2 regions of the Rhizobium sp. 10PS4 genome follow, and region 1 is predicted to be linked to the other one. Evidence: predicted binding sites of a transcription regulator. Region 1 holds the regulator's gene; the other holds the start of a gene.
The links. Region 1 encodes LexA, which represses DNA repair genes until DNA is damaged. Its sites were predicted from a motif close to TGTTCNNNNTGTGTTCNG; they were not measured.
Positions count from the first base shown of each region.

Region 2: a site for LexA is predicted at 1,748-1,765, ahead of RWJ89_RS20195 (PA0069 family radical SAM protein). Genes of this name have one in related genera too.

Region 1 is NZ_JAWDIW010000004.1:195,599-210,729, reverse strand. It holds gene lpxA (acyl-ACP--UDP-N-acetylglucosamine O-acyltransferase) at 1-97, shown strand, start outside; gene RWJ89_RS09075 (LpxI family protein) at 101-982, shown strand; gene lpxB (lipid-A-disaccharide synthase) at 979-2,157, shown strand; gene gltA (citrate synthase) at 2,189-3,478, opposite strand; gene RWJ89_RS09060 (ComEC/Rec2 family competence protein) at 3,769-6,201, shown strand; gene lexA (transcriptional repressor LexA) at 6,182-6,901, opposite strand; gene RWJ89_RS09050 (VOC family protein) at 7,100-7,996, shown strand; gene kdsA (3-deoxy-8-phosphooctulonate synthase) at 7,993-8,838, shown strand; gene eno (phosphopyruvate hydratase) at 9,083-10,357, shown strand; gene RWJ89_RS09035 (FtsB family cell division protein) at 10,495-10,815, shown strand; gene pdhA (pyruvate dehydrogenase (acetyl-transferring) E1 component subunit alpha) at 10,961-12,007, shown strand; gene RWJ89_RS09025 (pyruvate dehydrogenase complex E1 component subunit beta) at 12,023-13,414, shown strand; gene RWJ89_RS09020 (pyruvate dehydrogenase complex dihydrolipoamide acetyltransferase) at 13,430-14,797, shown strand; gene RWJ89_RS09015 (SGNH/GDSL hydrolase family protein) at 14,816-15,131, shown strand, end outside.
Region 2 is NZ_JAWDIW010000010.1:167,905-183,035, reverse strand. It holds gene RWJ89_RS20215 (4-(cytidine 5'-diphospho)-2-C-methyl-D-erythritol kinase) at 1-92, shown strand, start outside; gene moaB (molybdenum cofactor biosynthesis protein B) at 92-643, shown strand; gene RWJ89_RS20205 (hypothetical protein) at 659-994, opposite strand; gene RWJ89_RS20200 (glycosyltransferase family 2 protein) at 1,176-1,694, opposite strand; gene RWJ89_RS20195 (PA0069 family radical SAM protein) at 1,834-2,991, shown strand; gene RWJ89_RS20190 (ribonuclease HII) at 3,159-3,848, shown strand; gene RWJ89_RS20185 (F0F1 ATP synthase subunit B) at 3,939-4,430, opposite strand; gene RWJ89_RS20180 (F0F1 ATP synthase subunit B) at 4,434-5,057, opposite strand; gene RWJ89_RS20175 (F0F1 ATP synthase subunit C) at 5,135-5,362, opposite strand; gene RWJ89_RS20170 (F0F1 ATP synthase subunit A) at 5,430-6,182, opposite strand; gene RWJ89_RS20165 (AtpZ/AtpI family protein) at 6,245-6,583, opposite strand; gene RWJ89_RS20160 (cell wall hydrolase) at 6,855-8,048, opposite strand; gene RWJ89_RS20155 (potassium transporter Kup) at 8,481-10,379, opposite strand; gene RWJ89_RS20150 (magnesium transporter CorA family protein) at 10,398-11,375, opposite strand; gene RWJ89_RS20145 (Mrp/NBP35 family ATP-binding protein) at 11,762-12,940, opposite strand; gene RWJ89_RS20140 (helix-turn-helix transcriptional regulator) at 13,482-14,216, opposite strand; gene RWJ89_RS20135 (hypothetical protein) at 14,216-14,473, opposite strand; gene RWJ89_RS20130 (IclR family transcriptional regulator) at 14,470-15,131, opposite strand, start outside.

The DNA of each region.
Region 1 (15,131 bases):
ATATGCCGATTGCGAGCAGGCGGTCCACATCCTCGATTTCATCGCCGCCGACAGCGACCGCGCCTTGTCCTCGCCGACCCGGGGGCAGAAGGGCTAGTCCGTGACTTTTTCCGGCGACATCGCTGCGGGCCGGCTGGCGATCATCGCCGGCGGCGGCTTTCTGCCTTCCTATGTCGCCGAAGCTGCGCGCGCGGCGGGCGAAAATCCCGTCATCGTCGCGCTGAAAGACGAAAGCGATCGGCGTTGGGAAGGGTATGACCATGCCGTCATCGGCATCGGCGATTTTGCAGCTCTCGAGGGCCTCTTGAACCGCTACGGCATCGGCCGTGTCGTTATGTCCGGCAGCGTGCGGCGCCGGCCGGAATGGCGCGAGGTGCGGCCGACGCTGCGCACTCTCATGAAGATGCCGGCCGCGATCCGCACCTTGCTGTCCGGCGGCGACGATACGGTGCTGCAGATGGTGATCCGGCTTATCGAGGGAAACGGCCGGCGTGTCGTCGGTGCCCATGAGATCGCCCCCGACCTTCTTGCCGCCGTCGGCCCGCTCGGCACGGCGATACCGGGCGAAGAAGACCGGCGCGATATCAACCGCGCGGCGGAAGCCGCCGAAATGCTCGGCCGGCTCGATGTCGGGCAGGGCGCCGTCGCCATCGGCGGGCGTATCGTCGCGCTGGAGGGTCTTGAGGGCACGGACGAGATGCTGGAGCGTGTCGCGAGTCTCCGAGCCGCCGGACGCATCTCGCCACGCCGCCGCGGCGCGCTGGTCAAGCTCTGCAAGCCGCAGCAGGATATTCGCGCCGACTTGCCGGCGATCGGCGTTTCCACGGTCCTGAACGCGAGGAAAGCCGGCCTTGCCGGCGTCGCCGTCGAGGCCGGCCGCTCGCTGGTGCTCGATCGCGCCGCCGTCATCAAAGCCGCCGATGAGGCCGGGCTTTTCGTCTGCGGCATCGATCGCGGCCTGCCGGCATGGGGGCTCGAATGAACGGGGCGCCGCTGAAGATCGCCGTTATTGCCGGCGAGGTGTCAGGTGATCTGCTTGGTGCCGATCTTATCGCCGCCCTGAAGCAGATCCATAGCGGACCGGTGGAACTCGTCGGCGTCGGCGGCGAGGGGCTCCAGGCCGAAGGCTTGAAATCCCTGTTCGATTTCTCCGAGCTGTCGATCATGGGCATCACCCAGGTGCTGAGCCGGCTGCCGAAGCTCTATACCCTGATCCGCCAGACGACGGCTGCGATCATCGCCGCAAGGCCTGATATTCTTCTCATCATCGACAGCCCGGATTTCACCCATCGCGTCGCCAAGCGTGTCCGCACCGCGCTGCCCGATCTGCCTGTTGTCAATTACGTCTGTCCGAGCGTCTGGGCCTGGAAGGAATATCGCGCTGTGCGCATGCTCGCCTATGTCGATCATGTGCTCGCCGTCCTGCCCTTCGAGCCGGCAACAATGCGCGAACTCGGCGGGCCCGAGACCACCTATGTCGGCCATCGCCTGATCGCCGATCCGGCGCTGCTCGAAGCGCGGCGGCTGCGCGTCGGGCGCGCACCTGTCGGGCAGGCGGGCAAGACAATCCTGATGCTTCCGGGGTCAAGATCCTCCGAAATCGCCAAGCTCCTGCCGTTCTTCGAGGACGCGGCAAAGGAACTCGTCGCCCGCAACGGCCCGATGCGATTCCTGCTGCCGACCGTGCCGCACAACGAAGCGCTGGTGAAGGGGCTCGCCGCCGGCTGGGCCACGCCGCCGGAGGTGGCGGTCGGGCCGGCGCAGAAATGGAAGGCCTTTGCCGAAGCGGATGCGGCGATGGCAGCCTCCGGCACGGTGATCCTCGAACTCGCCCTTGCGGGCGTGCCGACGGTGTCCGTCTACAAGACGGATTGGATCATCCGCCTGCTCGCCCCGCGCATCAAGGTGTGGACGGGCGCATTGCCCAATATCATCGCCGATTATGCCATCGTGCCGGAATATCTGAACGAGATCGTCCGCGGCGCCAGCCTGGCGCGCTGGATGGAGCGGCTGTCGGCCGACACGTTCGAACTGAAGGCGATGACCGAGGGTTACGATCTCGTCTGGCAACGCATGCAGACCGAAACGCCGCCCGGCGAGCACGCCGCCGAGATCCTTCTCGACGTCTTGAAAAAGAAAAAACCCGGTCGTTTCTGACCGGGTTTTCTTTTGGGTTCTTTTAAAGCGATCAGCGCTTCGAAACCGGGATGTAATCGCGCTTCGGTTCGCCGACATAGAGCTGGCGCGGACGGCCGATGCGCTGTTCCGGATCCTCGATCATCTCGTTCCACTGCGCGATCCAGCCGACGGTGCGGGCGAGCGCGAAGAGCACGGTGAACATGGTCGTGGGGAAGCCCAGCGCCTTCAGCGTGATGCCGGAATAGAAGTCGATGTTCGGATAGAGCTTCTTCTCGATGAAATATTCGTCGGTAAGCGCGATGCGCTCCAGCTCCATCGCCACTTCGAGCAACGGATCGTCCTTGATGCCGAGTTCGCCGAGCACCTCATGCGTCGTCTTCTGCATGATCTTGGCGCGCGGATCATAGTTCTTGTAGACGCGGTGACCGAAGCCCATCAGGCGGAACGGATCGTTCTTGTCCTTGGCGCGGGCGACGTATTCCGGAATGCGGTCGACCGTGCCGATTTCGTTCAGCATGTTGAGCGCTGCTTCATTGGCGCCGCCGTGAGCGGGGCCCCAGAGGCAGGCAATGCCGGCGGCGATGCAGGCGAACGGGTTGGCGCCCGACGAACCGGCGAGACGGACGGTCGAGGTCGAGGCGTTCTGTTCATGATCGGCATGCAGGATGAAGATGCGGTCCATGGCGCGGGCAAGCACCGGATTGACTACATATTCCTCGCAAGGCACGGCAAAGCACATGCGCAGGAAGTTCGAGGCATAGTCGAGGTCGTTCTTCGGATAAACGAAGGGCTGGCCGATATGGTATTTGTAGGCCATGGCGGCAAGCGTCGGCATCTTGGCGATCATGCGCAGGCTGGCGACCATGCGCTGGTGCGGATCGGTGATGTCGGTGGAGTCGTGATAGAAGGCCGACAGCGCGCCGACGCAGCCGCACATAACGGCCATCGGATGCGCATCGCGGCGGAAGCCAGTGAAGAAGCGGCTCATCTGCTCGTGCACCATGGTGTGGTGCGTGACGCGGTAATCGAAATCCTTCTTCTGCACGGTGGTCGGCAGTTCGCCGTAAAGCAGGAGGTAGCAGACTTCGAGGAAGTCGCCGTGCTCGGCGAGCTGCTCGATCGGATAGCCGCGATGCAGCAGGACACCTTCGTCGCCGTCGATGTAGGTGATTTTCGATTCACAGGATGCGGTCGAGGTAAAACCCGGATCGTAGGTGAAGGAAGCCGTGTTCTTGTAGAGGGCACCGATATCGATGACGCTCGGGCCGATCGTGCCGCTTTTGACAGCAAGGTCGACAGACTTGTCACCGATTTTTATTGTAGCGCTTTGATCCGTCATGCTGATCCTCCGAAATGGCGGTGGCGCCATAAAAGCGCCATAGGGGTTAAGCGTCCTCACCGATAGCTATATGATCGCGAAGCTAATGCCAAGTTACCGTGATGGCATTTTGTGCATTGCGGTATCACCTTTTAGGCACTGCAGCGATGAGCCGCACGCATATCGGAAGCCGATGATTCGACTGGTCTTTTGGCGCTCGCGATTTTCCCTCATATTTCAATCGATTATTCTTGCCGGATTTGATTTGAGGTTGCATTCTGGCCGCCTTCGCAGCCGGGCTTGGGCGGTTCATGCAGGAGTTGACGACAGTCGAATTGCGGCCGGAAGCAGGCGAAGGCCTTGCCGACTCCTCCAGTTTTTCACCACCTGTCGTGGTGACGCGACCGACACGGACGCAGTCGGCGACACCATTGCGCCACCGGCTGCCGGCCGCAACCTCGCAATTGCTGCGTGCCGGCATGCGCATGCTGGGCGAGGAGGCGGACCATGGCCGCCTGCTGCTGTTCTCGCCGGTCTTCCTCGGCGCCGGGTCAGCCGTTTGGTTTCTCGCGGCATCGGATTTTCCTCTCATTGCATCGCTGCTCTGCCTGTTGGCGCTGACCTTGGCGGTTCTCATTGCCAGCCGCAGCCGGGCCGCGGTGCGGGCAACGCTGCTGGCGCTTTCGCTCGTGGCCTGCGGCATGGTCACGGCGCAGTTCGAGAGCCGGCGGGCTTCCACCGTGATCCTCGATTCCGCCGTGACGACGACGGTGACCGGCCGCGTCGAGCGGCGCGAAGGCGACGGTCGCGGGCGGTGGCGCTACATTCTTGCCGTCACCGGCACCGAGGCGCCACAGGTGAAGCGGCCGCCGGAACGTATCACCGCGATCGCCCGCGGCGCGGACGCGGCCTTCGAGATCGGCGATATCATCACCGGCAGGGCGCGGCTGACGCCGCCGGCGGGCCCAGCGCTTCCCGAGCTCAACGACTTCTCCTTCAGTGCCTATTTCGACGGCATCGGCGCCAACGGTTTCTTCTACGGTGCACCGACGAAGGTCGATGCGCAGGCAGGTCCCCAGGCTGCAAGATCGACAGCGGAAGCGCTGCTCGAAGGTCTCTACCGGCTGCGCAGCGGCATCGGCGACCGCATAAGGTCGATCCTGCCCGGCGACACCGGTGCTTTTGCCGCTGCTCTGGTGACGGACGAGCGGCGCGCCATTTCGGATGCGACGACGGAGGCGCTGCGCCAGTCCGGTCTGGCTCATATCATCGCCATCTCCGGTCTCAACATGGCGCTGTCGGCCGGCATCTTCTTCGTCGGCTTCCGGATGCTGCTCAGCCTCTTCCCCGGCATCGCTGAGGCCTACCCGACGAAGAAGATCGCTGCCGCCGGCGCGCTCATCGCCGTCACCGCCTATTTCCTGATCTCCGGCTTTGCGGTCTCTGCCGAACGCGCCTTCATCATGATGGCCATCATGTTGATTGCGGTCTTCTTCGACCGGCCGTCGATCAGCCTGCGCAATGTCGCGCTCTCCGCTCTCGTCATCATTGCCATTTCGCCGTCCGAGGTCTTGGGACCGAGCTTCCAGATGTCCTTTGCCGCGACATTGGCGCTGGTCTCGGGCTATCAGCTGTGGAAGGACCGGCGCGTCCGAGAAAACGCCTTCCTGAAGCTGCCGATCATCAGGCCGTTCGTTACGGTTGCCGGTTTCTTCGGCGGCGTCTTCCTGACCTCGCTGATCGGCGGTTTTTCAACCGCGCTGTTTTCGATCGAGCATTTTCATCGCCTGACCGCCTACGGCCTGCCGGCAAACCTCGCGACAATGCCGATCATCTCCTTCATCATCATGCCGGCAGGTCTGCTGGCGATGCTGCTCATGCCTTTCGGTCTGGATGTTTGGGCTTGGAAGATCGTCGGATTCGGCCTCGATTTGGTGATCGCGGTTGCAAAGACGGTGTCCGGCTGGGGTGGCAATATCGACGTGGGCCGCTTGCCCGCCTGGTATTTCGCCGTCGCCGTGGCAGGCTTTCTGCTGCTGACGCTGCTCCGCACCCGGTTGCGCCATGTCGGCACATCGATTATCGCGGTCGCAACGCTCATCCTGCTGCTTCTGCCGGGTCCCCGTCCGCCGGATCTGGTGATTTCGGAGGATGGCAGTCTCGTCGCGGTCGTCGCGGCGGCGGCAATGGCTTCCAACCGTGAAAGACCGCCGGACTTCATCTTCGACCAGTGGCAGAGAGCGCTGGTCCTGCCGGGGCATAATCCGCCGAAGATGCTGAATGGTCCTGCTATCCCGCCTGAGGGAGAAGACCGCCGCGTCAGGCTTTCCCGCGATCAGCAGAACGAAGCAAGGACCGCGATGCGGACGGCCGCAGCGGCCGGTGACGCAAACCGCTTTTCCTGCGTCAAGAAGGCCTGGTGCACATCAAGGCTTGGCAATGGTCAGGTGGTAACCGTCATCGACAATGCCGCCTATCTCGGCCCGGCATGCGACGCGGCCGATATCGTCGTGACGTCCGTGCGCCTTCGCTTCAACAACTGCCGCTCAGGTGCAACGCTCTTCACCGGCGAGACGCTGCGCAGGACCGGATCCGTCGAGTTGCGCTTCACGGACGCCGGCCCGGAGGTGGCAACCGCCTTCGATTCATTGTCGCGGCCATGGATGCGCCATCGCGCCTATGACTGGCGCAGCAACAGTTTTACCGAATCCGGCCTGGCCAATGTCAGTGATAGCGGCGAATGAGACCGACGAGCTTGCCCTGAACCTTGACGCGGTCCGGCCCGAAAATCCGGGTCTCGTAAGCCGGGTTGGCCGCTTCCAGCGCGATCGAGGCGCCCTTGCGGCGGAAGCGCTTGAGTGTCGCTTCTTCGTCGTCGACCAGAGCAACGACGATGTCGCCGGGACTTGCGGTGCTGCCGTTGCGGATGATCACGGTGTCGCCATCGAAGATGCCGGCGTCGATCATCGAATCGCCCTTGACCTCCAGCGCATAATGTTCACCGGAACCGAGCATGTCGGCCGGAACGACGATGTCATGGGTGTTGTTCTGGATCGCCGAGATCGGCACACCGGCAGCGATTCGGCCCATGACCGGCACCGAGACCGAGTTGCCGTTGTCGGCGACGGGTTTTGCGGGAGCAGGAGTGGCGACCGGCTGCAGTTTGCCAAGGCTACCCTCGATGACGCTCGGCGAAAAGCCGCGCCGGGGCTGAATGCTGGGGCTGTAGGCCTCCGGAAGCTTGATGACCTCGATCGCGCGGGCGCGGTTCGGTAGGCGGCGAATGAAGCCTCGCTCCTCAAGCGCAGTAATCAAGCGATGAATCCCGGACTTGGAGGCGAGGTCCAGGGCATCCTTCATTTCGTCGAAAGATGGCGGAACGCCGGATTCCTTCATGCGCTCATGAATGAAAAGGAGAAGCTCCTGTTGTTTGCGCGTGAGCATCGACGTTGTGACCTCGTGATTGAAACAAATCCAGAACAGACACTATATGTTCCATATGTGTTCCGCAAGTAGCTAAATTTCCGTAAAACTTGGCGCCAACTCGTTGAGATTTTTATTTTCATTCGCCGGATTGGCACAGAAGTCTTGCATTGAGGGACGCGCCATCGCACATCTCTTGCCGTTTCCAGGAGGGATATCATGAACGCGCATTCCGCCAAACCGCACCCGCTGGATCATGTCGTGCTGCCGGTCGTCAACATCGATCTGGCGCGCGAGAGGCTCGGCAAGCTCGGCTTCACCGTTGCCGCCGATGCGTGCCATCCCTTCGGAACGGAGAATGCCTGCGTCTTTTTTGCCGACAAGACCTATCTGGAGCCGCTCGGGATTGCGAACGTCGAGGAGAGCAACGCATCTGCGCGCCAAGGTAATGTCTTCACTGCCCGCAACCAGGCCTTCCGTTTCCGCTGTGGCGAGGAGGGGCTCTCGGGGCTGGCTTTCGGCAGCAAGGATGCCGGCATCGATCATCAGGATTTCGTCGGCAACGGATCGAGCGCTGGCGAGATGCTGCAGTTCACCCGGCCGATGACGATGCCGGACGGTTCCGAGACGATTGCCGGCTTTAAGCTGGCTTTCGCCGGCGACCTGCGCGCGCCTGATCTCCTGTTTTTCACCGTCGAGCGCGTCAATCCGCTACCGGCCGACCGCGCGGCGCTGGAGACGCATGCCAATGGCGTCACCGGCATAGTTGAGATCGCGCTTTGCACGCCAGAGCCGGCCGCCTTCGCTGCCTTCGTCAGCCTTGCCGTGGCGCAATCGGCAGTCGAGAAAACCGGTTTCGGCGTCGATATTGCGGCATCGAATGCGAAAATCAGCCTGATGACGCCGGAAGGGCTGGAGGCATATTTCGACGTCGCCGTCTCATCCGCAGATCGCGGCCTGCGCGGCCGGGCAATCCTCTTTGCTGTCGCCGATCTTGCCGTGACAGAAGCGCATTTGGCTGCTAACGGGGTGACATACACGCGCAAGAACAATCGCATTCTGGTGAAGCCCGCGCCCGGGCAGGGCACGCTCTTCGCCTTCGAGGAAACACGATGAGCACTGATACGAATTCCGAAGTCAGGATCGGCGAAGGCCAAGGCCAGGTCACCTTTTCCAATACCGGCCGTCTATCGCTGATTGCCGGTCCCTGCCAGATGGAGAGCCGCGACCACGCCTTCATGGTTGCCGGCACGCTGAAAGAGCTTTGCGGAAAGCTAGGCATCGGCCTCGTCTACAAGAGCTCCTTCGACAAGGCGAACCGCACCTCGCTCTCGGCCGAACGCGGTATCGGGATCGAAAAGGGCATGGAAGTCTTTGCCGACCTCAAGAAGGAATTCGGCTTTCCCGTCCTGACCGACGTTCATACTGCCGAGCAATGCGCGGAGGTGGCAAGGGTGGTCGATGTCCTTCAGATCCCGGCCTTCCTCTGCCGCCAGACCGACCTTCTCATCGCCGCCGCCAAGACCGGCCGCGTCGTCAATGTCAAGAAAGGCCAGTTCCTCGCCCCCTGGGATATGAAGAACGTTCTGAAGAAGCTCAATGCCAGCGGCAATCCGAACGTGCTGCTGTGCGAGCGCGGCGCCTCATTCGGTTACAATACGCTGGTCTCCGACATGCGTTCGCTACCGATCATGGCGGCGATGGGTGCACCCGTTATCTTCGATGCGACCCATTCCGTGGCGCAGCCGGGCGGGCAGGGCGAATCCTCCGGCGGTCAGCGGGAATTCGTGGAAACGCTGGCGCGCGCCGCAGTGGCTGCCGGTATTGCCGGTGTCTTCGTCGAAACCCATCAGGACCCCGATAACGCACCTTCCGACGGCCCGAACATGGTCTATCTCAAGGACATGCCGCGGCTGCTTGAAAAGCTGCTCGCCTTCGATGCGGTCGCCAAGGCTTGACGTTCAACAGCCTGACATGATCGTGCTATAGGCATGTCGCGCAAAAGTGTGCAGCGGTTTTGCGACAACGACATGCGGAAAGCCAAAGACCTAAAGCGTGGCAAGCGAATCTGAAAGATCGCGACGCGCTTTAGGCGAGATCCAAACGCGGTTCGAAGGCTGGAAACTGCAGCATTGTAATTTGCACGCCTTCGACTAAGACAGGTTTCGAACCGACTTATCATCCACCGAGCAGGAAGAACCCATGACTGCAATCACCGATATCATCGCCCGCGAGATTCTCGATAGCCGTGGCAACCCCACCGTCGAAGTCGATGTCTATCTCGAAGATGGCAGCATGGGCCGCGCGGCCGTTCCCTCAGGCGCCTCGACGGGCGCGCATGAGGCGGTCGAACTGCGTGACGGCGGCAAGCGCTATCTGGGCAAGGGCGTCGAAAAGGCGGTCGAAGCCGCCAACACCGAGATCTTCGACGCGATCGGCGGCATCGACGCCGAAAACCAGATCCAGATCGACAACATCATGATCGAGCTGGACGGCACGCCGAACAAGTCGCGCCTCGGCGCCAACGCCATCCTCGGCGTGTCGCTCGCCGTCGCCAAGGCTGCTGCCCAGGCGTCCGGCCTGCCGCTCTATCGTTATGTCGGCGGCGCCTCCGCCAGCCTGCTGCCGGTGCCGATGATGAATATCATCAATGGTGGTGCCCATGCCGACAATCCGATCGATTTCCAGGAATTCATGATCCTGCCGGTCGGCGCCGATTCGATCGCCGAAGCCGTACGCATGGGTTCGGAAGTCTTCCATACGCTACGCAAGGAACTTGCTAGCCAGGGCCACAACACCAATGTCGGCGATGAAGGCGGTTTCGCACCCGGCCTGAAGAGCGCGCCTGAGGCCCTCGACTTCATCATGAAGTCGATCGAGAAAGCCGGCTACAAGCCTGGCGATGACATGTGCCTCGGCCTCGACTGCGCCTCGACCGAATTCTTCAAGGACGGCAAATACGTTCTCGAAGGTGAAGGCCGCACGCTGGAATCGGGCGCCATGGCCGAATATCTGGCCGAACTCGCCGCCAACTATCCGATCATCTCGATCGAGGACGGCATGGCCGAAGACGACTGGGACGGCTGGAAGACGCTGACCGACCTGACCGGCAAGAAGACCCAGCTCGTCGGCGACGATCTCTTCGTCACCAACTCCGCCCGTCTTCGCGACGGCATCCGCATGGGCGTTGCCAACTCGATCCTCGTCAAGGTCAACCAGATCGGCTCGCTGACGGAAACGCTCGATGCTGTCAACACGGCGCACAAGGCGGCCTATACTGCCGTCATGTCCCACCGCTCCGGCGAGACCGAAGATTCGACCATCGCCGATCTCGCGGTCGCCACCAACTGCGGCCAGATCAAGACCGGCTCGCTGTCGCGCTCCGACCGTCTTGCCAAGTACAACCAGCTGATCCGCATCGAAGAAGGCCTCGGCCCCCAGGCCCAGTATGCCGGCCGCTCGATCATTCGCGGCTGATCGGATCTGATTTTCAACGGCTCGACCCGCGTCTTCCCGGCGCGGGTTTTTTCTTGCCCATTTTTTAGAGTCAACGAACGGTTAATCTCTGCGCGCTAGATTGAACGAATTGGTAATGCGTTCAAGAGCATGCGTGTATGTGGACAAAGCATCATAAGAAGAGAAAGATCGGTCGTTTCGTCATTCCGGCCATGACGGTCGCCTTCCTCTCCTATTTCGGTTATCATTGCATTCATGGCGATTACGGCCTGCGCGCGACGGAGACGTTCGAGCGTCAGCGTGTCGCCCGTGAAAAAGAGCTTGCGGTCTTGAAGGCGAAGCGCGAACATCTGGAAAACCAGGTCGCGCTCTTGAGTGACGGCTCGCTCGACAAGGACATGTTGGACGAAAAAGCGCGTTATCAGCTTAACATGTCGCGTGCGGACGAGATCGTCGTATTCAACCATTATTCCAATTAACCGGAAGCAGGTTAATTGTAATTTTCACTGCTTTTCCAATAATTTAGCGTCGAATACGAGCCATGCATTTATGGCATTGCTGTGGTCATATTTCTTCCCTATGGTACGCGCCACCAAGAACCGACAAACCCATAGGGAGGGTTGAATGGCGCCGCGAAAGACCGCGACCGTTTCCAGCCGCAAAACTGCAGCAAAACCGGCAGCCAAAGCATCGAATGGAGGCCCGGTAGCCGACTTCGATCGCGATGAGGAGCTCAAGGCCTATCGCGAGATGCTGCTGATCCGCCGCTTCGAGGAGAAGGCCGGTCAGCTTTACGGCATGGGCTTCATCGGCGGCTTTTGTCACCTCTACATCGGTCAGGAAGCTGTCGTCGTCGGCATGCAGATGGCGCAAAAGGAAGGCGACCAGGTCATCACCGCCTATCGTGACCACGGCCATATGCTGGCAACCGGCATGGAAGCGCGCGGCGTCATGGCGGAACTGACCGGGCGTCGCAGCGGCTATTCCCACGGCAAGGGCGGTTCGATGCACATGTTCTCGAAAGAGAAGCATTTCTACGGCGGTCACGGCATCGTCGGCGCCCAGGTCTCGCTCGGAACGGGTCTTGCCTTTGCAAACCGCTACCGCGGCAATGACAATGTCTCCATCGCCTATTTCGGCGACGGCGCTGCCAACCAGGGCCAGGTCTACGAGAGCTTCAACATGGCGGCTCTCTGGAAGCTGCCGATCGTCTATATCGTCGAAAATAACCGTTACGCCATGGGCACCTCGACCGCCCGCGCCACCGCTCAGTCGAATTACTCGCTGCGCGGATCCGGCTTCGGCATCCCCGGCATTCAGGTCGATGGCATGGACGTCCGCGCCGTCAAGGCGGCGGCCGACGAGGCGCTCGAACATTGCCGTTCCGGCAAGGGCCCGATCATTCTCGAAATGCTGACCTATCGTTATCGTGGTCATTCGATGTCCGACCCGGCGAAGTATCGCTCCAAGGACGAAGTGCAGAAGATGCGCTCCGAGCATGATCCGATCGAACAGGTGAAGGCACGCCTTATCGAAAAGGGCTGGGCTTCCGAAGACGATCTGAAGGCGATCGACAAGGATGTTCGCGACATTGTCGCCGATAGTGCCGACTTCGCCCAGGCCGATCCGGAGCCGGATGTATCCGAGCTCTATACCGACATTCTGCTGTAATCGGGGAGGGAACCCATGCCTATCGATATCCTCATGCCCGCCCTCTCTCCGACGATGGAAGAAGGCACGCTGTCCAAATGGCTGAAGCAGGAAGGTGACAAGGTCACTTCTGGCGACGTGATCGCCGAAATCGAAACCGACAAGGCGACGATGGAAGTCGAAGCCGTCGACGAAGGCGTCATCGGCAAGCTTCTGGTTCCTGCCGGAACCGAAGGAGTCAAGGTGAACGCCAAGATCGCTGTTCTCCTGCAGGACGGCGAATCCGCATCCGACATGTCTGCGTCCGCTCCGGCGGCAGCGCCGGCTGCTGTACCGCAGGCAGCGCTGGAGGAAAAGCCGGCTGCCGCAACTCCGGCATCCGCACCCGTTCCGGCCGAGCCGAAAGCCCAGGTGCAGAACGACCCCGAAATCCCGGCCGGCACCGAAATGGTGTCGACGACCGTGCGCGAAGCGCTGCGTGACGCCATGGCCGAGGAAATGCGCGCCGACGAAAACGTCTTCGTCATGGGCGAGGAAGTCGCCGAATATCAGGGCGCCTACAAGGTCACGCAGGGGCTGCTGCAGGAATTCGGCCCGCGCCGCGTCGTCGATACGCCGATCACCGAGCATGGCTTTGCCGGCGTCGGCGTCGGTGCGGCAATGGCCGGCCTTCGCCCCATCGTCGAATTCATGACCTTCAACTTCGCCATGCAGGCGATCGACCAGATCATCAACTCCGCTGCCAAGACGCTCTATATGTCCGGCGGCCAGATGGGCGCTCCGATCGTCTTCCGCGGCCCGAATGGTGCAGCAGCCCGCGTCGGCGCCCAGCACAGCCAGGATTATGCAGCCTGGTACAGCGCCATTCCCGGCCTGAAGGTTGTCATGCCCTACACGGCATCTGACGCCAAGGGTCTGCTGAAGGCTGCGATCCGTGATCCGAACCCGGTCATCTTCCTGGAAAACGAAATTCTCTACGGCCAGCACTTCGATGTGCCTAAGCTCGACAATTTCGTCCTGCCGATCGGCAAGGCGCGCATCCATCGTCCGGGCAACGACGTGACCGTCGTCTCCTTCGGCATCGGCATGAGCTATGCCACCAAGGCTGTCGCCGAACTCGAGAAGCTCGGCATCGACGTCGAACTGATCGACCTTCGCACCATCCGTCCGATGGACCTGCCGACCGTGATCGAATCGGTGAAGAAGACCGGCCGTCTGGTCACCGTCGAGGAAGGTTATCCGCAGTCCTCCGTCGGCACCGAAATCGCCACCCGCGTCATGCAGCAGGCCTTCGACTATCTCGATGCGCCGATCCTGACGATTGCGGGCAAGGACGTTCCGATGCCCTACGCCGCCAATCTCGAAAAGCTGGCGCTTCCGAACGTCGGCGAAGTCGTCGATGCCGTGAAGGCTGTTTGCTACAAATAAGGGGAGGGTGTTTCGATGCCGATCAATATCACGATGCCCGCCCTCTCTCCGACCATGGAGGAAGGCAATCTTTCCAAATGGCTGGTCAAGGAAGGCGACAAGGTCAAGTCTGGCGATGTGATCGCCGAGATCGAGACCGACAAGGCGACGATGGAAGTCGAAGCCGTCGATGAAGGCACGGTCGCCAAGCTGGTCGTTGCCGCCGGCACCGAAGGCGTCAAGGTCAATGCGCTGATCGCGGTTCTCGCCGCCGATGGCGAGGATGTCGCTGCTGCCGCAACTGGTGCGGGTTCCGCCGCACCTGCGCCGAAGGCAGACGGCGCGGCCGCGCCCAAGGCCGAGGCCGCGCCGGCTCCGGCCCAGTCCGCTCCGGCTGCAGCACCAGCACCCGCCGCTGTACCCGCATCGGTTTCGGCTGATGGCAACCGCACCTTCTCTTCGCCGCTTGCCCGCCGTCTGGCCAAGGAAGCCGGTATCGACCTTTCGGCTGTCGCAGGCTCCGGCCCGCACGGTCGCGTCGTCAAGAGCGACATCGAGGCCGCCGTTGCCGGCGGTGGCGCCAAGGCGGCCGCTGCGCCTGCGCCCGCTGCAACCCCGCAGGCTGCCGCGCCGGCGCCGGCCGCTGCTGCTGCACCGAAGGGCGCTTCCGAGGAGGCCGTGCTCAAGCTCTTCGAACCTGGCTCCTACGAGCTCGTGCCGCATGACGGCATGCGCAAGACGATTGCCAAGCGCCTGGTCGAATCCAAGCAGACGATCCCGCATTTCTACGTCAGTGTCGATTGCGAGCTCGATGCGCTGCTGGCGCTGCGCGCCCAGTTGAACGATGCGGCCCCGCGAAAGGATGGCGGCGCTCCGGCCTACAAGCTCTCGGTCAACGACATGGTCATCAAGGCCATGGCGCTGTCGCTGCGCGACGTTCCGGATGCCAACGTCTCCTGGACCGACAACAACATGGTCAAGCACAAGTATGCCGATGTCGGCGTCGCCGTCTCGATCCCCGGCGGCCTGATCACGCCGATCATTCGCAAGGCAGAGCAAAAGACGCTGTCGGTGATCTCCAACGAGATGCGCGATCTCGGCAAGCGGGCCAAGGACCGCAAGCTGAAGCCCGAGGAATATCAGGGCGGCACCAGCTCGGTCTCGAACATGGGCATGATGGGCGTCAAGGTGTTTTCAGCCGTTATCAATCCGCCGCATGCGACGATCCTCGCGGTCGGCGCCGGCGAACAGCGGGTTGTCGTCAAGAAGGGCGAAATGGCGATTGCCACCGTGATGTCAGTCACCCTCTCGACCGACCATCGCTGCGTCGATGGCGCGCTCGGCGCCGAACTGCTCCAGGCCTTCAAGGGCTACATCGAAAACCCGATGGGCATGCTTGTCTGATAGCGGTACGAGGCGGAAATGACCAAGACCGTTCTTTGCTATGGTGACTCGCTGACCTGGGGTTATGACGCCGAGACGATCGGCCGTCATGATTACCAGAATCGTTGGCCGAGCGTGCTTCAGGCAGCGCTCGGCGGTGACGCGCGTATCATCGCCGAAGGCTTGAACGGGCGCACCACCGCTTTCGACGACCATCTCGCCGATTGCGACCGCAACGGTGCGCGCATCCTGCCGACGATCCTGCAGACGCATGCACCGCTCGACCTCGTCATCCTTCTGCTCGGCACCAATGACATGAAGCCGGTCGTGGCAGGCTCGGCCTTTGCCGCATGCC
Region 2 (15,131 bases), on a different contig from region 1:
TGACTGTTGCCGAAGATGCGGCGGCAGCTCTTCACGACGAGCGCCCTGGCTGGTATTTCCAGGCGACGGAAACGGGTTCGGGAGGCGCATGATGGCAGGTCTGGACGAAAAGCGGCCCTTCATCGCGGTCGGCATTGCGGTTCTCACGATCTCGGATACCCGCACGCCGGAGACGGACAAGTCAGGCGACACGCTGGCGGCGCGGATCACCGAGGCAGGTCACAGGCTGGTCGACCGGGGGATCGTGCCCGATGATCGCCAAAAGATTGCCGCACGGGTGAAGGCCTGGACTGAGAGAGAAGACATAGACGTCGTCATCACCACGGGCGGCACCGGCTTTACCGGTCGCGATGTGACGCCCGAAGCGCTGGAACCTTTGTTCGAAAAGCGGATGGACGGCTTTTCCGCCATCTTCCACCGGATCTCCTACGAGAAGATCGGCACGGCGACGATCCAGTCGCGCGCCACGGCAGGTGTTGCCAACGCCACCTTCATCTTCGTGCTGCCGGGTTCGCCCGGCGCCTGCCGGGATGCCTGGGACGGCATTTTGAAAGGACAGCTCGACTATCGCAGCGTGCCGTGCAATTTCGTCGAGATCATGCCGCGTCTGGACGAGCACCTGAAACGCGGCGCGACCAAATAGACCGATGTGCCTGCGCTATGTCGCAAGGCCTGGCAGGACGGGCATCGTGTCCCAGCTGTCACCCGACAGCAGGACGCAGCTTATGCCGTGAACATCCGTGACGATGAGTGTCCAGGTGCCGCTTTCGGCGGCATAGACCTCAAGAACGGCGTTCTGGTTGATCAGTCCGACTGCCGTGAGCTTTTCGGCGAAATTCTTGTCCAGGAAATTGACGATTTCGGGTCGGCCTGCGCAACTGCGCATCATCTGCGATGCTGCCGAATGCGGATGCGCGATCACCAATGTCGGCAATATGACGGCCATGAGGCCGTAGATCATACCGCGTACGCCGTAGATCCTACCGCGCGCCATGACGCACCTCCTTTCGCCGGGAACCCGGCAGAAGAGGAGATTGTCGCTGACCTGTTCTGCCGTTCACCGGCATTCCATGGCCATTCCGTTGCGAAGCGAGGCGCTTCGACGGCGCCATGTTTGAATTATAGCGCGAAATCCTATTGGGCGCCATCTTTTGCTCATCGAGAGGGTTGCGGCCCTATCGCGCAGCGCGGGCGACCCAGGACGGAATCAGTTCGCTCGCGAGCTTGCGCGGCTTCTGCCCCTTGACGAATTCGGTCAGCCGCATGCCGCTTTTGGCAATGGCGAGTGCCTGCTTCTTCGGCAGGAGAAAGCCCAGTTCCAGCGGCGGCACGGCTCGGCCGACACGCTGGAAAAACGGGCGCCGGTAGCCGCGCGACGCGGTGAAGCGCGCCGGCAGCTTGTTCAGCGCGACATATTCGGCGATCTCATCGATCCAGCCGGCCTGGGGTCTGGCGCCCGGCTCGACGAAGAGCAGCCATTCGCCGCGCGCTGCGCGGACGATGTCCTTGATATCCCATTGCGAATGGAAGCGGCAGCCGGCGGCGTCGGCCACCCGCGAGGTGCCGTCGCGCGAGCCGTGATCGAGCACGACCACATCGCTCACCAGCCCCTCCACCGCGCCTGCCACCAGTACCGATAAAGTCTGTGCCAGTTCAGATTCCTGATCCTGACATTCGAGAACAACCGTCAACATTGACTATTTATAATGCGCCGCACAAATTTTTGCCAGCGCCGTTTTCCTCATTTTGTTCTTGCATTGTTCTCATTTTGCGGATAGGAATTTAATCAGCAAAACGGGCGAAGGCGATGGCTTTCCGCCGCGGGAGAATCCGATGAGAGAGCAGTCCCTGGCAGGGCAGGCCGCATTCGCGCCTGCCAATACGGCAGATATTGCCGATGCGATGATCGTGTCCTCCGGCCTGAGAGTCGAGGTCGACCGGCGGCGTGGACGTGGGGCGGGACTGAACCCGACAGGTCGGTTCGAGCCATTGCAGCGGGAGACCGTCGACGATGGCTGGCAGACCTGGGAAGAGCTGCCGCCATTCAAGACGGAAGTGCAGGTCGAGAAGCCGCGCACGGCCATCACCCGCAACGAATCGCCGGATCTTTCCTTCGACCGCTCGATCAATCCCTATCGCGGCTGCGAGCACGGATGCATCTATTGTTTCGCCCGGCCGACACACGCCTATATGGGGCTTTCCGCAGGGCTCGATTTCGAGACGAAGCTCTTTGCCAAGCCCGATGCGGTAAAACTGCTGGAGCGGGAGCTCGCCAAGCCGGGCTACAAGGTGCGGGTGATCGCAATCGGCACCAATACCGATCCCTATCAGCCGATCGAGAAGGAATGGCGCATCATGCGCGGCATTCTGGAGGTGTTGAACAAGGCGAACCATCCGGTATCGATCGTCACCAAGTCGGCGATGATCCTGCGTGATCTCGACATTCTGCAGGAGATGGCAGCTAAGAACCTGGTGCGCGTCGGCATCTCGGTGACCACGCTGGATCGCAAGCTTGCCCGGACGATGGAGCCGCGTGCCGCCACACCGCCGCGGCGGCTGGAGACGATCCGCACCCTTGCCGAAGCAGGCATCCAGACGGCAGTCATGGCCGCCCCGCTCATCCCGGCGCTGAACGACCACGAGCTGGAGCGCATCCTCGAATCGGCAAAGGCTGCGGGCGCTGCCGAGGCGAGTTATGTCATCCTCAGACTGCCGCTCGAGGTCAGCCCGCTGTTTCGAGACTGGCTGCTGCAGCATTATCCCGATCGCTACCGGCATGTGATGTCGCTGGTACGCTCGATGCGCGGCGGCAAGGATTACGATGCCGAATTCGGCAAGCGCATGAAGGGCGCCGGTCCCTATGCCTGGCAGATCGCCCGGCGCTTTGAAATGGCCGCCAGACGTTTCGAGCTGACGCGACGTAGTGTGCCGCTGCGCGATGACCTGTTCGTACCGCCTGATGGCAGCGGCGTGCAATTGTCGCTTCTTTGATTTTTAAGCTTGCGTTTCGGCATCTCGACAAAACCGCCCTGTTTTCGAGCACCGAGCGCAATTCCCGCGGATGGCCCTGACCGCCACCATCCGCCGGACCGGTCCCCGGCCGCCGCCCTGATCCGGGGACTTGCGGGAAATCGGGTTGGCGTGCGAGGTTCAGCCGCATGAAACCTCGCACGCCACCCGATTCTCCCCTGCTTTTCGACACGGCTCCACTCGTGCCGGATTTCCGACTGGAACTCAAAGCCCGCAAGGCCGGCCACTGGCCGGTCGCCGGTGCCGACGAGGCTGGCCGCGGCCCGCTGGCGGGACCCGTCGTGGCGGCCGCCGTCATTCTCGATCCGAAGCGCATCCCTGAGGGGCTGAACGATTCCAAGCAGCTTTCGGCGCAACGGCGCGAGGAACTGTTCGTGCAGATTCTGGCGACTGCGACCGTCTCCATCGCCTCCTCCAGTTCGACGCGCATCGACGAGACGGATATCCGCAAGGCAAGCCTCGACGCCATGCGCCGGGCCATCTGCAGCCTCGCCATTCCGGCCAGCTACGTGCTGACCGACGGGCTCGACGTGCCGCCCGGTCTCGACTGCCCCGGACAGGCGGTGGTCAAGGGCGATGCCCGCTCGGTCTCGATCGCCGCAGCCTCGATCGTCGCCAAGGTGACGCGCGACCGGATGATGGCGCGGGCACATCATGTGTTTCCGGATTACGGTTTTGCCGCGCATGTGGGCTACGGCACGGCGCAACACCGCGCCGGCATCGAAAGGCACGGCCCCTGTTCGCTGCACCGGATGAGCTTCAGGCCGTTGCGCAAGACCGAGGACGGTCCCGAGATGGACGAGCTGCTTTCCGAATAAGTCATTCAAAAGAAAAGCCGGGCAAAAAGACTGCCAAAAGAAAAGGCCGGGACATGCCCGGCCTTTTCTCTCAAACTTTTTCGAAGCTGCTCAGTTCAGCCGCGTCTTGACCTGGCCGACGGCATTGCCGAAGAGCTCGGACTGGATTTTGGTGTCGGCCCGCTTGGCAAGCACGGTTTCAGCGGCCGCGATTGCGAGATCGACGGCAGCGGAACGCACCGCCTTCATCGCCTCAACCTCGGCCTGCTTGATCTTCTGCTCGGACAGCGCCGTGCGGTTGGCGACGAATTCTTCCGTCTTCTTCTTCGCTTCAGCGGTCAGCATTTCGGCTTCGCGCTCGGCGGCGGCAACGATGTGGGCCGCTTCGGCTTCTGCTTCCTTGCGCTTGCGCTGGTATTCGGCGAGCAGGTGTTGGGCCTCCTCGCGCAGACGCTTGGCTTCAGCCAACTCGTTGCGGATCTGGTCGGCGCGGTCGTCGAGCGACCGTGCCATCATGCCCGGAACCTTCAGGTAGACGACCAGCGCCAGGAACAGGACGAGGCCGACAAAGGCGAAGAAAGTCGCGTCAAAGGCAAATTCCATCGATCAAGCCTCCTTCTTGGCAGCCGCGACGGCGGCGGCGACATCGGCCTTGGCGACGGTGCCGCCGATCAGCTGATCGACCACGGCAGCCGCCGTTTCCTCGGCAATGGTGCCGACGTCGGCGAAGGCCTTGGCCTTGATCTCGCCGATACGGAGCTCGGCAGCCTTGATCTTTTCCGAAAGGCTCGCCTCGACAGCGCGGCGTTCCTCTTCGGCCTTGGCCTTGGCGGCATCGCGTGCGGCGGAGCCGATCGCGTTGGATTTGGCGCGGGCGGCGGCCAGTTCACCTTCATAGGTCTGGACGGCGGCGTCGGCTTCGGCCTTCAGGCGGCCGGCCTCTTCCAGATCCTGGGAAATGCGCGTGTGACGCTGATCGAGGATGGCCCCGATGCGCGGCGCGATGACCTTTTGCATGAGCAAATAGAAGACGCCGAACGTGATCACCAGCCAAAGCAGCTGGGACGCGTAGGTCGTTGAATCGAAAGGCGGGAAAGGGCCGCGGGCGTGTTCGCCTTCGGCAACACCAGTCTCGGTATGGACCTCGCCTGCGGCCGGAGCGGCATGCGCATCCGTACCCGTCGCTGCCGCCGGTGCTTCCTCAGCGTAAGCCGGGGTCACAAAAAACATGCTCACCTCCAGGTGGACTGCAAATGCAAAGGATCACGGCTTGCGGTCGCAGGCCGTGATCCATCTATTCGCCGATATCAGACGGCGAAGAGGAGGAGGAGAGCGACGAGCAGCGAGAAGATGCCCAGAGCTTCCGTAACGGCGAAGCCGAATACCAGACGGCCGAACTGGCTGTCAGCGGCAGACGGATTGCGCAGTGCGCCGGAGAGGTAGCTGCCGAAAATATTGCCGAGGCCGAGAGCCGTACCGGCCATACCAAAGCAAGCCAGGCCTGCACCGATGTACTTTGCTGCTTCCGCTTCCATGTTGAACTCCTTTGAAATGGTTGTTGCGGCGAATGACTGACGCCCTTTGACGTCGATGTCGTTATCCTTAGTGCCCGCCCGGATGGATTGCATCGTTGAGGTACATGCAAGTCAGCACCGCAAAGACGTAAGCCTGAAGGAAGGCGACGAGGAACTCGAGACCGGTCAGGGCGACGGTCATGATGAGGGGAAGAACGGCGCCGCCGATACCCAGAGCACCCATGGTTCCGAGCGAGGCGACGAAGCCTGCGAACACTTTGAGCGTGATGTGACCGGCGAGCATGTTGGCGAAAAGACGAACCGAGAGCGAAATCGGTCGCGACAGGAAGGAGATGATTTCGATCGTGACGACCAGCGGCAGCAGAATGCCCGGCACGCCCGAAGGCACGAAGACATTCAGGAAGTGGAAGCCGTGCTTATAGAAACCGTAGACGAGAACCGTACCGATAACCAGAATCGCGAGCGCGAAGGTGACGATGATCTGGCTCGTCACCGTGAAGAAATACGGGAACATGCCAAGCAGGTTGGCCGTCAGGACGAACATGAAGAGCGAAAAGACCAGCGGGAAGAACTTCATTCCCTGCTTGCCGGCGCCTTCCTTCAGCATGTTGGCGATGAACTCATAGGACATTTCGGCGACCGACTGCGAACGGCCCGGCACGATGGCGCGGTTCGAGGTCGAGAAATAGAGGAAGCCTGCGGCAGCAGCAGCTGAAACGGCCATGAAGAGCGATGCATTGGTAAACGAAAAATCAACTCCGCCGATTTCGATCGGCACAATCTTCTGGATCAGGAACTGATGAGTCGGATCGTTAGACACCGCTTGTTCTCTCTCTTTGGCCCGCAGGACGCGGGGTCATTGCACTGGACCGGAACCGGTCCTTATTTCTTGTCGTCCTTGTCGTCCAGGGGATGGGCCACCACCCCCGCAGAACGCAGCACGTTCAGAACGCCGGCACAAAATCCGAGAAGCAGAAGAACAATCAAACCCCAAGGCGCCGTGCCAACAAAACGGTCGAGGAGATAGCCAAGGAGAGCACCGACGACGATTGCGGAAATGAACTCGCTGGAAAGCTTCATCGCCTGGGCATAACCTTTGCGGCTTACCTCGGCGCGGGCTTCCCTAGCCTCGTCCTGTCCCGTCTCGACACGCTTGGTCGCGAGTTTCGCTCCCAATTGCGCACGGCGCTTTTCAAGACTTTCCTCGCGGTCATCCGCCATGGATCTCTCCTCACCTGTCCGTCGCCCGCACTCCCGCTACCCCGGTCATTCGGACCCCGGACGCGAAGGTTGAGACCCTTCCGGCCCGTTCTGAAGTCGCGCGCAACATAGTTTTAGGGATTAGCATAGTCAAGGCGTAGACAGCTTCTGTCCAGCGAGAAAATAATTCCATCAAATCAAAGAGATAAATCGACTCCGGGTCGATCGCGCAAATTCGACGGAAAGAATCCGCTTTTGCGGGCCGGAAATCGGCTTGCCCCAGCGATTTATCTCAGCTCCAGCCGCCGCCATAGGTGCGATAGAAGACGTGAAGACCGATGCGGCCGACCTTTTCCATGGTCCTTGCCCATTTTGGTCTGACATAGACGGCATGGTAATGCGTCGCCGAACCCACCTGCGGCAGCCAGATCTTGCCTGATGTCACAGCCATCGCTACGTCGCGGGCGACTCGCCAGTGATATTCCGAGTTCACCCTGTCCTTGATGCTGTCGCAGGCGAAGGAAAACTGGCAGCGGTTGCGCCAATCCTCGTTCTGATAGACGACGCCGCAGATGGTCTTCGGATAGGAAGGGTTGCGGACGCGGTTGAGGATGACCTGGGCGACGGCCGCCTGTCCCTTCACCGATTCTCCACGCGCCTCGAAATAGATGCCGGAGGCAAGGCACTGCTGTTCTCGGGCGGAAAAGACGCTCGGCGCCAGCACGCTTGCGGCCCAGGCGTGATCGCGCGGGCCGATCTCCGGAACGAAGCGGCCGCTGTCCTGTTCGGTCAGGATGGAATCGAAGGGCGATTGGCGGGCATAGTCGGGTGTGGCCGGTGCATAGGCGGTGGCCAGAACATCGGCCTTGTTGCTGGTGACGAGGCCTGCGAGCATTGCCGGCACGCCATTATCGGTCACCGCAGGCTGCGTCTTATAGAAAGATGTGGCGATCTCGATTTCCTTGCCCTGGATCTTCGGCTTGACGAAAGCCGACCGGTCCTTGAGATCGAAGCTCGGGGTGAAGAGCATCTTGGTGCGCTCGAGGATCGAGCCGGCGGAAAAATCCTTCGGCGGCTGCATCTTCTCCACGGCGACGACGCGGCCTTTCTTGCTGCCACGGTTGACGCGATCCTCGTCCGGCGTGTCCTCGTGGCCCCTATCCTTGGCAGTGCCCTTGTCCTTGGTATTGAAGGCGACCTTGCGGCCATCGGGCAGCACCATGCCGGCACCGGCGGAGATCGCACCGGTCACCATCGGCTCGGCGAAGGCGAGTTCGGCCTGGTGGATGGAGCCGGCTGGCGAATTGGTCAGCACCATGCGCCAGTTCTCCCCCTCATGATCGAGGCCGGCGAGCATGGCGGCGAGATCGGCATGAGATGCGGCGCTCGGGAAAATCAGCCAGCCGGCGAGACCGAAGATTACGGGCGACACCCAATTCTCGGGAATGAGACGCAGCTTGCTACGGGAAGGGCTCTTTCGACGCAACACGGACTCCGGGCATGGAACGCGGGAACATTCCGTTGAAAGTCTCGCATTAACCTTGATGTCCGGTTAACAGGCCGTGCCGAAATGTGACCGTGAGAAGTTTTGGATGTTCTAATGTGAGGGGTAATCTCGTGTGTTTGGGAACAGCAGTGCAGCACCTCCGGCCTCGATCCCAAGGGATGTCAATGATGAAGCAACAGCAACTTGGTCCAATCTCTCTTGCTCCGGCTACGGAGAAAAGGGACCAAGGCGCCACGACCGTCCTCTTCTCCCCAGCGGGGAGAAGTGCCGGAGCGATAGCGAGGCGATGAGGGGGTGAGCGGCAAAGCCGCGAATGCGCTGAGCGCAAGCGAAGGGCAATGAATGGTGTACCGTGTGGCCCCTCATCCGACCCTGCGGGCCACCTTCTCCCCGCTGGGGAGAAGAGGGAGCTCAAATAATAACGTGCGAGCCCAGTTCAACCACACGGTTTGCCGGCAAGCGGAAGTAATCCGAGGGGTTGGCGGCGGCGTTGGCGAGAGCGATGTAAAGCCGGTCCTGCCAGTAGGGCATGCCCGACTTGGCGTCCGGCACCAGCTTGCGTCGACCGAGATAGAAGGAGGTCGACATGATGTCGAACTTCAGTCCGGTCTTGCGCAGTGTCGCCAAGGCCTGCGAGACGTTTTGCGATTCCATGAAGCCGAACAGCAGTTCGACGCGGGAGAAACGCTCGGAAATCTGCTCGACCCTGTAACGGTCATGGCTTGGAACGCGCGGTTTGTTGACCGTGCGGATCGTCAGGATGACGTTGCGGTCGTGAAGCACGTGGTTATGCTTGAGATTGTGCAGCAAGGCGGCGGGGGCGGATTCCGGATCGCTGGTCAGGAAGATCGCGGTGCCCGGAACCTGGGCCGGCGAATGTTCGCTCTTGCGCTCGATCGAGCTGACGAAGGAGGCGAGCGGAATATCGGTATGGCGGGTCTTTTCCATCAGGATCGCGGTGCCGCGACGCCAGGTCCACATAACGACGGTAAAGGCCGTAGCGATCAGAATCGGGATATAGCCGCCGTCGTGGATCTTCAAAAGGTTGGCGCCGAGGAAGATCAATTCGAGCACGACCAGCGGCACGAGCGCGATCACCGCAGCTGGCAGCGACCAGTTCCAGCGGGCGCGGACGAATTCGAAGGCCATGATCGAGGTGACGACCATGGCGCCGGTGACGGAGATGCCGTAGGCGGTCGCCAGTGCGTCCGATGTCTTGAAACTCAGAACCAGGAAGATGACGCCGATGAACAGCACGGCATTGACCGAAGGCACGAAGATCTGCCCGGTATTGGTTTCCGAGGTGAAAAGGATTTCCATGCGCGGCAGGAAGCCGAGGTTGATGCCCTGGCGCACCATCGAGAAGGCGCCGGTGATGACCGCCTGGCTGGCGATGATCGTCGCTGCGGTCGCCAGGATGACGACCGGCAGCAGCGCCCATTTCGGATACATCAGATAGAAGGGATCGGACATCGTCGCCGGATTGCCGAGAACGAGAGCGCCCTGCCCGAGATAGTTCAGCGTCAGCGCCGGGAAAACCAACAGGAACCAGGCCCACTGGATCGGGCGGCGGCCGAAATGGCCGAGATCGGCATAGAGCGCCTCAGCGCCCGTCACCGTCAGGAAGACGGCGCCGAGCACGACGACGCCGTAAAAGCCCTCATGCAGCAGGAAACTGACGGCGTAATAGGGATTGAATGCGGCTAGGATGCCGTAATCGTCGGAGATATGGGAAATGCCGGCGGCCGCCATGACGAGGAACCAGACGGCGGTGATCGGGCCGAAAAACCTCGCGACGGCGCCGGTGCCGCGCGACTGCACCACAAAGAGCAGCGCCAAGATCACCACCGAGATCGGCACTATGTAATCCGCGAGGCGGGGTGTGACGAGCTTCAGGCCCTCGACGGCCGACAACACGGATAGAGCCGGCGTGATCATCGCATCGCCGAGGAAGAGGGCCGCACCCATCAGGCCAAGCAACATCAGCATGGCGGTATGGCCGTTAGCGGTCTTCATCAGAAGGGCAAGCAGCGACAGCGTGCCGCCCTCGCCGTCGTTGTCGGCGCGCAGCAGGAAGAGCACATATTTAATGGTGACGATAATCGTCAGCGCCCAGATCATCAGCGAGATCAGGCTGATGACTTCGAAACGGGTGAGGCCGTCATGGGCCACCGGTTTCAGCGCTTCGCGAAAGGCGTAGAGCGGGCTGGTACCGATATCGCCGTAGACGACACCGACGGAACCCAGCCCGAGATAGAACAGCTTTTTCGGCGTCATATGGCGTTCGTTCGGATGGCTATCTTCGGACATGAAGGTTTAACAGGCTCCTCAGAGCCAGCCTTTCCAGCGGAAAAAGAAAAAGGGGATGACGGCGGAGATCACCATCAAGGCCAGCGAATAGGGATAACCCGCGGCCCAGGTCAGCTCCGGCATGACCTGAAAGTTCATACCATAGACGGAAGCGACCAACGTCGGCGGCAAGAACACCACCGAGGCAATCGAGAAAATCTTGATGATCGAGTTCTGCTCGATGTTGATCAGCCCGAGCGAAGCATCGAGCAGGAAAGTGATGTTGGCGGCGACGAAGGAAGCATGCTCCGACAACGACTGGATATCGCGGGAAACGGTGCGGCAGAGCTCCTTCGCCTCGCGGTCCTGCTGGATCGCCGGGATGGTGTGAAAGAATGTCAGCAGGCGGGACAGCGAACCGAGACTGTCACGCACCTTGCTGATCATCCGGTGATGGCCGGCGATATCCCTGAGCTTCTCCTCAAGATAGTTCGAGGGCTTGCGCACCTTTTTTGCCCGGTCGCCGAAGACATGCGTCGACAAGATGTCGATGCGCGAGACGGAGATCTCGAGGATCTCGGCGGTGCGGTCGACGATCGTCTCCAAGAGCTTGGCGAGAAGGGCAGCGCCGCTGCGCCAGTTTTCCGGCAAACGGTGGAGGGCGGCGATAAACAGTGCAAAGGACTTGGGATGGGCGTAGCGAATGGTGACCAGGCGGTTTCCAGCCAGAATGAAGGCCACATCGGTCAGCGTCGGCACGTCGGTGTCAGCCTTCCAGAGCAGCGAGGCGGTCATGAAAACGGCGTCGTTTTCGACATAGAGACGGGCGGAGGGCTCTATATCCTTGAGGTCGTCGCGGGTCGGGACCTCTATGCCGAGAATCTTCTCGACATAGAGTTCCTCATCGCGGGTCGGCTCGATCATGTCGATCCAGACGACATCCTCGGGAAAGGACGCGGCATGCGACAGATCGCGGATCTCGACCGACCTGCAATTGGAACAGTAGGCGGTAATCACCGGTCGTCTCTCCGGCTGCATCCAACCTTAAAGGCCGGCATGCGCGTTGTGCTCAACCGCATCGCAGTTCCCAATCCTTCGATCGACAAGACAACTCCGAACTTGCAGGCGGGCCGGCCTCTTCGAAACGAAGACCGCCGTCACTGAGCATCTGCAGCAAAACGCCATCATGGCGCCGCGGCATATGAAGCAAAGCCGCGAAATAATCAAGACACCTTCCGTGAAGCGCGGCTTTTCACCACGTTTCCCCCACAATTTGGGGTATCCGCTGCGGTGATTCGGGCCTGTTAGCGCCTGGCAGCGTACGTGATTCATACGGCGGGCTTAGCCCTTTGTTCCAAGCATGCCGTTATCCCGGAACCGCTTCACACGCCGGGCGGCATGCATTATTCGAAGACGATCGCCGGCGCCGGGCGCTGGGACTGGCCCGCGACCTGCTCCCAGACCTTGGCGGCGATACCGCGATAGATGCCGGCGACGATGCCGTTCGGCTCGGAGGCGACGAGCGGCGTGCCGGCGTCGGAGGTTTCGCGAATATTCATCGTCAGCGGCACTTCGCCGAGGAAGGGCACGCCAAGGCGCTCGGCCTCCTTGCGGGCGCCGCCATGGCCGAAGATGTCGTAGCGGGTGCCGGTATCCGGGGCGATGAAATAGCTCATGTTCTCGACAATGCCGAGCACCGGCACCTCGACCTTGCGGAACATGTTGAGGCCCTTGCGGGCATCGATCAGAGCGAGATCCTGCGGCGTCGAGACGATGACGGCGCCGGCAAGCGGCACCTGCTGGGCCATGGTCAATTGGGCGTCGCCGGTACCGGGCGGCATGTCGACGACGAGGACGTCCAGTTCGCCCCAGGCGACTTCGCGCAGCATCTGCAGCAGCGCCGACTGGACCATCGGCCCGCGCCAGATCATCGCAGTCTCCTCGTCGACGAGGAAGCCCATCGACATGACCTTGAGGCCATAATTCTCCATCGGATTGATGATGCGGCCGTCGATCTGCGTCGGGCGGCCCGATATCTTCAGCAGCCGCGGCATCGAGGGACCATAGATATCGGCATCGAGAATGCCGACGCGAAGACCGTTGGCGAGCAGGCCGAGTGCGAGATTGACGGCGGTGGTCGACTTGCCGACCCCACCCTTGCCCGAGGCGACGGCGATGATGGCGCCGATGCCGGGCACACCGATCTTGCCGGCGCGTGAAGGCTGTTGAGGAGCGTGGGCGTGGCCCGCATGATCATGTTGGTGATCGTGGCCGGCATGGCCGTGAGGCGGGTTCGGCGCAGAGCGGGCAGCCGGAGCGGCGGCGGCGGCCTTCTTGTCCGCTGTCAGTGTGACGAGGGCACCTTTGACGCCTGGCATTTCCTTGATGACGCGCTCGGCGGCGAGCCGCATCGGCTCCAGCTCCCTGGCGCGATCGGCTGGGACGGTGATGGAGAAATAAACCTTGCCGTCAGAGATGAAGACATCGGAGACCATGCCGAGCTCGACGATATCGTGCTCGAGATCCGGTCCACGCACGGTCTTCAGCGTTTCGAGAACCTGTTCCTTGGTGACGTCGGCCATTCCACCCTCACTGCTTCTTCTTGCAGATCACAAATAGTGGAGACGGAAGCCTTCGCCAAACAAAATCATCGGGAGGGAAATCGATTGCCGGCGCGCAAAAAGGCGCCGGGGAGAATTGGCAGTCCGTTGCGGCCATCAAGTCCGCCGGGCTTTCGCCCTGATGGCCGCAACGGTCTCCCCGAGAACCGGCGCAATCCGGGGCGAACTAGAGCAAGCCGAAAAAAAGACCAGCGAAAAGTGAACGAGGAAGGGAAAAACGCAGGCAGCCGGGAAAGAAGCGGTGCCAAAACGCAACAACCGCCGCCGACACCGAAGGGCCGGGAGAAAAGCGGCATCGGCGTCGGGCAGCGGTGTGTCGGCCGCGCCATTTGCTGGCGCTGGCCTCAAAGTCCCCTCTGGACCTCTCGCAAAAGAGATGCAGAAAGCGTGCCAGATGGAAAATCAGGAAAAAGAGCGTAAAAGCGCTTGCGGCAGCCCCTCAGCAGGAAAGGTATGCCTACGCGCTGTGCGGCTTCGAAAGCAGTCGGTTGTTTTTTGCAACTTATTTGATCAGGCCGATGCGCAGCGCCTTGGCGACGGCCTGGGTGCGGTTGACCGTGTCGAGCTTCTTGGTGGCGCGGTTGAGGTAGTGATTGACCGTGTGCTCGGACAGGGTGAGGATTTCGGCGATTTCAGCACTGGTCTTGCCGGCCGCCGTCCAGTTGAGGCAATCGATCTCGCGGTCGGTCAGCGTGTCCGTCATGCGCGTATCGAGGTTGCGGATCTCGGCAAGCCTGTCGAAGACGTGGATGGCAATGTAGGAGAGTTCGCGCATCTCTGCCGCGCTGAAGGGTTCGCGGTCGCCGGCAAAAGAGACGGCGCCGCGCAGGCCGGAGGGGTCATGTGTCGGGAAGTAGGCGCAGCGCATCATCTTAAAACGTTCGAACAGGGAGGCGACGAGATTGGACTTGCCGTCGTCCCGCGACAGGTTATGTCGTGACATGTCGTAGAAGAAGGGTCGCGCGGATGTTCTGAGCCGCCGGAGAACCGGGCTGTTCACCATCAGGCCCTCCTGGTCGTAGAGGGCCAGAAGCTCGGCCGGCCAGCTGGTGATGACAGTGCTGCCCTGAAGATCGAAAGAGGTGATCGGCGGCAGGTTGAGAACCATGAAGGCACGGCTGCGATAGGCTTCCGTCACCCGTTTCATGAAACGGAAAATATCGAACTGGGTTTTCAGGCCCGCTATTTCCTGAACATAATCGTCTTCTTCCGTGGATGTTTGCGACAAGGGTGCCATCACATTTCTTCATTTTCGGCACAGCGGCCGGCAAACCGTTTGCGAAACCTGCCCGCTATGGGTGTTTCGATTGCATCGGGGAACGACGATCGCTGGTTGGAATCGGCTTCGGCGTTGAGCGTTTCGGCCGGTGAATGGTTGTAGATTTCGCGGACCGTTCTAGTTGTGGTGATTCGCCGGAAAATCTCAATATCGCGCTTATCATAAGCATGCTCTGCGATGACGTCCAGCAGTGGCCGACGGCGATCTTCTGTCAACGGCGCGGACCGAGACGGACGCGCATGCCTTCCATGATACTCGCAGCCGCCAGTTGCACCGGAACGGACCATTGGTGCAGAAGTTCCATCGACAAGCGATAGGCCGGGCCGGTAATCGAAATGCCACCCATAAAGGTCCGATCCTCCGACCAGATGGGTGCGGCAACGCAGCGGATGCCGGCCTCATGCTCTTCGCGGTCGAAGGCATAACCCCGATCGGCAATCTCGCGGATTTCGGCAAGCAGCGTTTCGGCAGAGACATGCGTCGAGGCGGTAAAGCTGGTGAAGCTCAGGCCGGCAAGCAGATCGACGAGGCTTTCGGCCGGCAGCAGCGAAAGGGCGGCCTTGCCGACGCCGGTGCAATAACAGGGAGAGGCATTGCCGATCTGCGAATACATGCGTACCGGCTGACGACCTTCGACCTTATCGAGATAGATGATCGACTGCCCTCTCAGAACGCCGAGATGCACCGTCTCGCCGGTCGCCTGCTGCAGATCTCTAAGGTGCGGTTCGGCAATCAGGCGGAACTCGTTGCGCGCCCAGCTGCGCGCGGCGAAATCGAGCAGGCGCAGGCCAGGCGTATAACGGCCGTCGCCATCGAGCTCGAGCAGCCCCTCCTCGACCAGATGGGTGAGCTGGCGATGCAGCGTGCCGCGCG